Regions from separate parts of the Pseudofrankia sp. EUN1h genome, predicted to be linked through region 1. Evidence: riboswitches for the same ligand, from Rfam matches in the RefSeq annotation. Region 1 holds a riboswitch; the other holds the start of a gene.

Region 1 (3,539 bases):
GCGGCGCCGTGCTGCGCCCGGCCGTCTTCCAGGTGGACCGCGCCGACGCGCCGCAGACCGGCATCGAGCTGGGCTTCCCGTGCGTCTGGGTGGCGCCGTGGTCGGCGAAGGACGGCGCCGGGCCGCTGCGCGACACACTGGTGCTCACGGCGATCACCGAGGACGCCGGGCTGGTGGACCGGCTGGTCGACGACCCGTCGATCAGCAACGTCTACCTCGGCGACCACCCGACGTACTGGATGCGCCCGAACGTTCCGCACGACGGCTACCTCGGCGAGTTCCTGATGCGCACCAAGGCCGTCATCCGGGATTAGGCCTGCTCGATGCCAGCAGACGAACGGCGGCCGGCCGCCAGGCGAGACGCCTGGCGGCCGGATACGTCGTTGCTTGGCGAGCGGTTACGCCCAGCCCGGCATGGGGTAGCCGGCGGTGAGGTCGCGGACCTCGCCGGCGATCTGGGCGAGGACCGCCTCGTCGTCGTCCGCGGCGGCCTTGACGGCCTGGTCGATCCAGGCGGCGATCTGGCGCATCTGCCCGGGGCCCATGCCGCGGGTGGTGACCGCGGCGGTGCCGAGGCGCAGCCCGGACGGGTCGAACGGCTTGCGGGTGTCGTACGGGACGGTGTTGTAGTTCAGCTCGATGCCGGCCCGGTCGAGCGCCTTCGCGGCCGGCTTGCCGCCGATGCCCTTGCTGGTGAGGTCGACGAGGATCAGGTGGTTGTCGGTGCCGCCGGAAACCAGGTCGAAGCCGCGCTCGGTGAGCGCCTCGGCCAGCGCCGCCGCGTTCGCGACGATCTGGTGGGCATACGTCTGGAAGTCGGCCGTCGCCGCCTCGCGCAGCGCGACGGCGATCGCCGCGGTGGTGTGGTTGTGCGGGCCGCCCTGCAGGCCGGGGAAGACGGCCTTGTCGATCGCCGAGGCGTGGGCCGCGTCGGTCATCAGCATCGCGCCGCGCGGGCCGCGCAGCGTCTTGTGGGTCGTGGTCGAGATGACCGGTGCGTAGCCCACCGGCGACGGATGCGCGCCACCGGCGATCAGGCCCGCGATGTGCGCGATGTCGGCGGCCAGGACCGCGTCGACCTCGCGGGCGATCTCGGCGAACGCCGGGAAGTCGATCGTGCGCGGGATCGCGGTGCCACCGGCGAAGATGACCTTCGGGCGCTCGGCGAGCGCGAGCTGGCGGACCTCGTCCATGTCGACCCGGCCGGTGTCCTGGCGGACGTTGTAACGCACCGAGCGGAACCACTTGCCGGTCGCGGAGACCGACCAGCCGTGGGTGAGGTGGCCACCCATCGGCAGCGCCATGCCCATCACGGTGTCGCCCGGCTGCAGGAACGCCAGGTAGATGGCGAGGTTGGCCGGCGAGCCCGAGTATGGCTGGACATTGGCGTGCTCGACGCCGAACAGCGACTTGGCCCGCTCGATGGCCAGCGCCTCGATCGGGTCGATGAACTGCTGGCCCTCGTAGTACCGCTTGCCGACGTAGCCCTCGGAGTACTTGTTCGTCAGGATCGTGCCCGCCGCCTCGAGAACGGCGGTGGAGACGTAGTTCTCCGACGCGATCAGGCGGATCTTCTCGTACTGCCGCCGTGCCTCGGACTCGACCAGGTCAGCGATCTCCGGATCGGCGCTGACGAGGTGTTTGATGGCTGGCTCGTGCATGGGAGACCTCCAGGGATGTGGCTGCCCGGCCCGTCCGCGTCCACACGTCGCCGGTAGGTCGTCCGCATGGGCCGCCGACGGACGATGRGCACTGTGGGCAGGCGCTGTCCGCCGGTGACACCCAGGCGCACGGTGCCGTGCCYATCGGTCGCTCCCCGGTGGTTGATTCCACCCCAGCACGCCAGTCACGACTTGGCCTGAAGTCTAGCCGCCCGCCCCTGGCGAGCTTTCCACGCCCGGCGGGGGCACCGGACCGACGCGGTCAGGAGCGGTCGGAGCAGTCGGGAGCGGTCAGGGGCTGTCCGGCGGTCAGGAGCAGACGGTGCCGGGCTTGGGCGTGACCAGGTCGATCAGGTAGCGGTTGACGGCGTTGTGGACGCAGGTGCTGGGGCCCTCGTAGGCGCCGTGGGTGTAGGAGCGCCACGTCAGCAGGACGGCGTTCTCCAGCTGGCCGGCAAGCGAGCGTGCCTCCGGGTACGGCGTCGCCGGGTCGCCGGTGGTGCCGACCAGCAGGATCGGCGGCGAGCCCTCGGCCCGGAACGGCCCGGTGTAACGGTCGGCGGACGGGACCGGCCAGAAGGCACACGTCATGCCGCCGAGCGCCAGGGACGATCCGAAGCGCGGGGCCTCCCGGGAGAGATCGCGCACGAACCGCCGGAAGACGGCGAGGTCGGCTGGATAGGTCTGGTCGGCGCAGTTGATGGCGGTGTTCGCGTCGAAGGAGTTGTCGTACGTGCCGTCCTGGCGCCGTCCGGATCCCTGGTCCGCCAGCGACCGCAGCACGGAGCCGTCGTTGAACTCGTCGGCCAGCTCCAGGGCGACCGCGAGGATCGGCCACTGCTCCTCGCTGTAGAGCAGCTGGAGCACGGCCGTGATCGCGGTCGAGTCGTCGACCGGCCGGGTCCTGTCGGCGTCCTTGCCCTGTGCGTAGATCGGGTGCTTGGCGAGCCGGGCGATCAGCCGGTCGTAGGCGCCCCCGGGGTCGCCGTGGCCGAAGCCGCAGTTCGGGTCGCTCGCGCAGCTGGCGAGGAAGGCGTTGAAGGCCGCCTCGAAGCCCAGGGCCTGCAACCGGGTCTCCGCGAACGGACTGTTCGCGGACAGCCTCGGGTCGACCACCGCGTCGAGGACCATGGCGCGAATGTGGGTCGGGAACAGCTGGGCGTAGGTGGCGCCCAGCTCCGTGCCGTACGAGGCGCCGTAGGCGGTCAGCCGATCGTCACCGAGCGCGGCGCGCAGCACGTCGAGGTCGCGGGCCGCGAACTCGGTCGACAGGTACGGCAGCAGCGTCGCGCTCCAGCGCTCGCAGCCCCGCGCGACCAGCCGGTCCGACGCGGCGGTGTCCTCGAAGCCGGCCAGCACCTCGCCCTCCCGGGCGGGTGGCTGCCCGGCGGGCGCGGCCGTGGCGGGCGACGAGGACGGGCCGTGAGCCGGGCTGACGACGTCCGGGGAGACGGCCGTGGAGGAGCCCGAAGAGCCGCCCGGTAGCCGGTCGACGTCCTCGTCGATCTCCTCGCCGGCCCCGGCACCCGCACCGGCACCCGCGCCCGCGCCGGCTCCGGCGGCCCGGTGCGGAACGACGGCGCCGCCGGACAGCTCGCTGGCCTTCTGCCGGTCGGTGAGGCAGCGGACGGGCGCGCTCGCGCCGACACCCCGCTGGTCGAACCCGACGATGTCGAACCGGTCGCGTACCGCCTTGTCGAACAGCTCCGGGTACGTCCGGATGGAGTCGACGCCGGAGACCCCGGGGCCGCCTTCCAGGTAGACGAGGGATCCAAGTCGCCGCGCCGGTTCGCCCGCCGGTCGGCGGATCACCGCCAGATCGATCGTCCCGTTGCCGGGATGCGCGTAGTCCAGCGGGACGGGCAGCGTCGCGCATTC
Region 2 (3,539 bases), on a different contig from region 1:
ACGTCCTCGGTGGAGCCGGCCGCGCCGTGCTCGCCGAACACCGCTTCGGCGGCGGCCAGGATGCGCTCGCGGTTGGCGACGGCGTTCTTCCGCACGGCTCTCACCTACCTCCGGTCCGGCCCTGCCGCCCTTGTAAACGAAGTCCAGACTCCGCTACTGTTGGCGGAGTCGCGACTTCGTTTGGAGGCTCGATGGTACCGACACCTGCCCCGGCCGACATCGTTCGCATGGTCACCGCCGGCGTGAGCCGGCTGGTTTCTGGTGATCTCGCACCGGACGAGCGGGAGCGTCAGCTCGACGCGCTCGCCGGCCTGTACGGGGAGCGGACCGACGTCCGGCACCCGTTTGCGCCGTTGGGTGATCAACCGCTGCGTACTCGTGCCGAGCTGCGCCAGCACTTCGYCGGGTCAGCCGGGCGAGTAGCCGGTGTTCGGTCGTTCGCACCGACGGAGATGGCCGTGCATCGGACGGCGGATCCGGAGGTGGTCGTCGTGGAGTTCACCTACACCGGGATGGCCGACCGCGGCGAGTTCGCCCTGCCGTGCGTGTTCGTGGTCCGTGTCCGTGACGGGCAGATCGTCGAATCCCGCGACTATGCCGACCACATCGGCCTGGCCMGAGCCTTCGGCCGGCTGGAGCCGCTGGCGCGGGCGCTCGTGGACGACACCGGCCGCGCACCCGCCGGGCCGACGAAGGCCCAGACAAGTCGGGGCCTGGCGCATCGCATGCACGCGGCGTTCAACGCGCTCGACCTACCGGCGGTCGACGAGATCTTCACCGCTGACTTCTACAGTCACCCGCTCCAGTCCCGTGGACCCGGCATGGTCAAGGAACGGTGGCTCGCCATGCGCACAGCCGCACCGGATCTGCGCACGGAGGTCGTTGACCTGGTCGCCGAGGACGACCGCGCCATGATCCGCTCCCGGCTGACCGACAACACTGGAGAACTCATCGAAGTCATCCGTGTCGCCGACGGACGGATCGCGGAACTGTGGGGCGCTCGCACCGGTCCCGTCGGGACATGAACTCGGTGCTGGAGGAAACCGAAAGAACGTCAGTGTCGGAACAGGCGCAGTCCGGTGTGGACGAGGGCGACCTCCTGATCGTGACAGGCGGCGATGACCTCCGCGGAGCGGATTGATCCGCCGGGTTCGGCCACGTAGCGCACCCCGTGACGGCGGGCGTGAACGATGTTTTCCGGGAAGGGCAGAGCGCCATCGGAAGCTAGGCTGACCTCGTCGAGCCGGCTCAGCCACTGGGCGCGCTCCAGGGCGGTCAACGGCGGGGCCCCTCCAGGCCTGGGTGGGAGGCCGGAACCGGCGGCGCCAGTGTCGAGGTACTGAATCTCGTCGTTGATGCTATCTTGGATCTTCGGGTTCTGGCCGATGTGCAGCGCTCGGACGCGGGGGTGGCGGCGTAGCCACCAGGTGTCGGATTTCGCTCCGGCGAGGCGGACGCAGTCCACCCGGGATTGTTGGCCCGCGCCGACGCCAAGCGTCATCCCGCCTCGGACGTAGGCGACCGAGTTCGACTGCGTGTGACGGGCCACGATCAGGCCAAGGAGCAGGTCGTCGAGGGCGTGGTCGGGCACCGTGCCGACGCGGACATCAGCCAGCGTCTGCCGGTTGGGCACGGCGTCGTCCCAGGTCTGGGTGAAGCGCATCCCGTGCACCTCACGGATCTCTCGGGCGGGCGGCCGGTGGGCAGGGTCGGCTTCCAGGACCAGGAACGTGCCGTTCTTCTTCGCGGACAGGGTCGCCACGGTCCCGGGCTCATAACCGGGCGCGACGATTCCGTCGCAGACCAGTCGGCGCAGCAGTACGGCCAGCTCCGCGTCGACCGGGGCGGAAACCGCGGCGAAGTCGCCGTAGGAGCTTTTCGGGTCAGTGTCGCGGGCCCGCACGTAGGCGCTCGTCAACATCCCCACCGGCGACGCGCCGAGCCCGTAGGTCTCGGTCATCGTCTCGTCGAGCGGCCCGGCGAGTGCGGCACCGGCGGGTGAGAGATGTTTGAAGGAGGCGGCCGCGGGCCGGCCCAGGGCATCGGCCGCCTCCCTGACGAGTTGCCAGGCCTCCAACGCGTCCAGCATGTTGATGTAGGAAGGCTGGCCGTGCAGGACCCGCACCGGCGGGCTGGCGTCGTCGACCGGGTTGGCCGTCGCCGGCTGCTGGTGGGGGTTCATGCCATACCGCAGGTCCATCGGCCGTCCTCACGTCGCGCGGAGTCATCTGCGCGTCGCGGGCCCAGGCGGTCGGCGTCGACGGTCTTCCGGCCGTTCCCCGGTGGTCATCCACCCGCGCCAGTAGCGGCCATGCGCAAATGTAGCAGCCACACGTCAGCCCGCGGCCGTCCTCGGCGGGAAAGGCGGATGACGGACACCGTCGCGGCCTGCTGTGGCCCTTTCACGGACGTGGCTGACCGACAACACCGTGATCTGGCCAGCGGCGAGGCGACCGCCGCGCAAGGGCCGGCTACCGTACTCACGTGGGACTTCACCTGAGCCAGAACGACGCGGCGGACGAACTGCTGACCAATGACCCGCTCGCGCTGCTGATCGGCATGGTTCTCGACCGGCAAGTCGGACAAACAAGGAACGGCTGGGGCCTCGTCTCCCGATCCGTGCATCGGCGACAATGAAACGTGGCGGCGCCCGGAGTACGGCCGGACTCGCCGACGGGCTTCTGCGACCTCGCCTTTCGTCTGGCTGCGCGGAGGATGCCGCCGGTGCGTCAGGGCACGCACCGCGGCGGCGCCGCCCGCCCGAAGCGTCTACCCGGGATGGGCGAAACGCTTCGGGCACGCCCGTCGAGACCTTCGTGTTAGAGCGAGCTTCGTTGTGCTCGAGGATCGTCGTCGACGACCGCGGTTGCGTACCTGCCGGCGCGGGCCGTTCGGCGCCAGGGGCGCGCGAGGCTTTCATGTTCGCGGTCGATATCGACGGTGGCGATGGCCGAGGTGGCGTGCGGTCCGCATCGGGTCGCCCAGTGACCGTCAGGCCCAGCGATTCCGGACGGCGCGGCGGCCGCGTCGACGGCGACCGTGGCATAGCTGATCCAGTAGCTGTTGGTGCTGGCATGCGCCTGTGTCTGCAGGCCGAAGGTGGTGCCATTGTCCATGGTGGAAAGCAACACGCAGTGAACGTCGGCTCGCTCGTACTCGGCGAACAGCTCCGGATACACGCTTTCCATGCCGAGCGCGCACCCGAACCGCACCTCGTCGACGTCGAAGGTGATCGGACTGATGCCGGGTGTGTACAAATAGCTGACCTTGGTGTTGGACAGCATCCGTTCGTCGTAGCGGGTGATGATATGGCCGTGGTCGTCGATCACGTAAAGGCTGTTGTGTGGACGATGTGGCTCGGTGAGTCGGTGCACGGCTCCGACGACTGTCCACAGCCGCAATGCCGCGGCGTGTTTCCTGATCGCCTCAAGCTGGCCGCGCTGGGCCGCCCAGTCGAAGCGGCTCCAGTCGGCGTCGGCCATGGTGGTCGGATCGCTGGACAGGATCCGCTTATTTGGCGAGCAGAGTGCTCCCTCGCA

Evidence for each region. Region 1 has a riboswitch for ZMP and ZTP ahead of glyA (serine hydroxymethyltransferase). Riboswitches for the same ligand answer to the same signal wherever they lie in the genome.
Region 2: it holds a riboswitch for ZMP and ZTP, as region 1 does, so the genes downstream of both, BCD49_RS19860 (phosphoribosylaminoimidazolecarboxamide formyltransferase) here and glyA (serine hydroxymethyltransferase) in region 1, are expected to answer to the same signal.

What each region holds. Positions count from the first base shown of each region.
Region 1 covers NZ_MBLN01000063.1:109,528-113,066, forward strand. The annotation lists gene BCD49_RS23245 (aldehyde dehydrogenase family protein) at 1-314, shown strand, start outside; gene glyA (serine hydroxymethyltransferase) at 399-1,661, opposite strand; ZMP/ZTP riboswitch at 1,774-1,860, opposite strand; gene BCD49_RS40965 (alpha/beta hydrolase) at 1,971-3,539, opposite strand, start outside.
Region 2 covers NZ_MBLN01000056.1:64,551-68,089, reverse strand. The annotation lists gene BCD49_RS19870 (TetR/AcrR family transcriptional regulator) at 1-95, opposite strand, end outside; gene BCD49_RS19865 (nuclear transport factor 2 family protein) at 192-1,025, shown strand; gene BCD49_RS19860 (phosphoribosylaminoimidazolecarboxamide formyltransferase) at 1,055-2,200, opposite strand; ZMP/ZTP riboswitch at 2,235-2,317, opposite strand; partial or broken gene BCD49_RS45140 (HhH-GPD-type base excision DNA repair protein) at 2,485-2,580, shown strand; gene BCD49_RS19855 (carbon-nitrogen hydrolase family protein) at 2,820-3,539, opposite strand, start outside.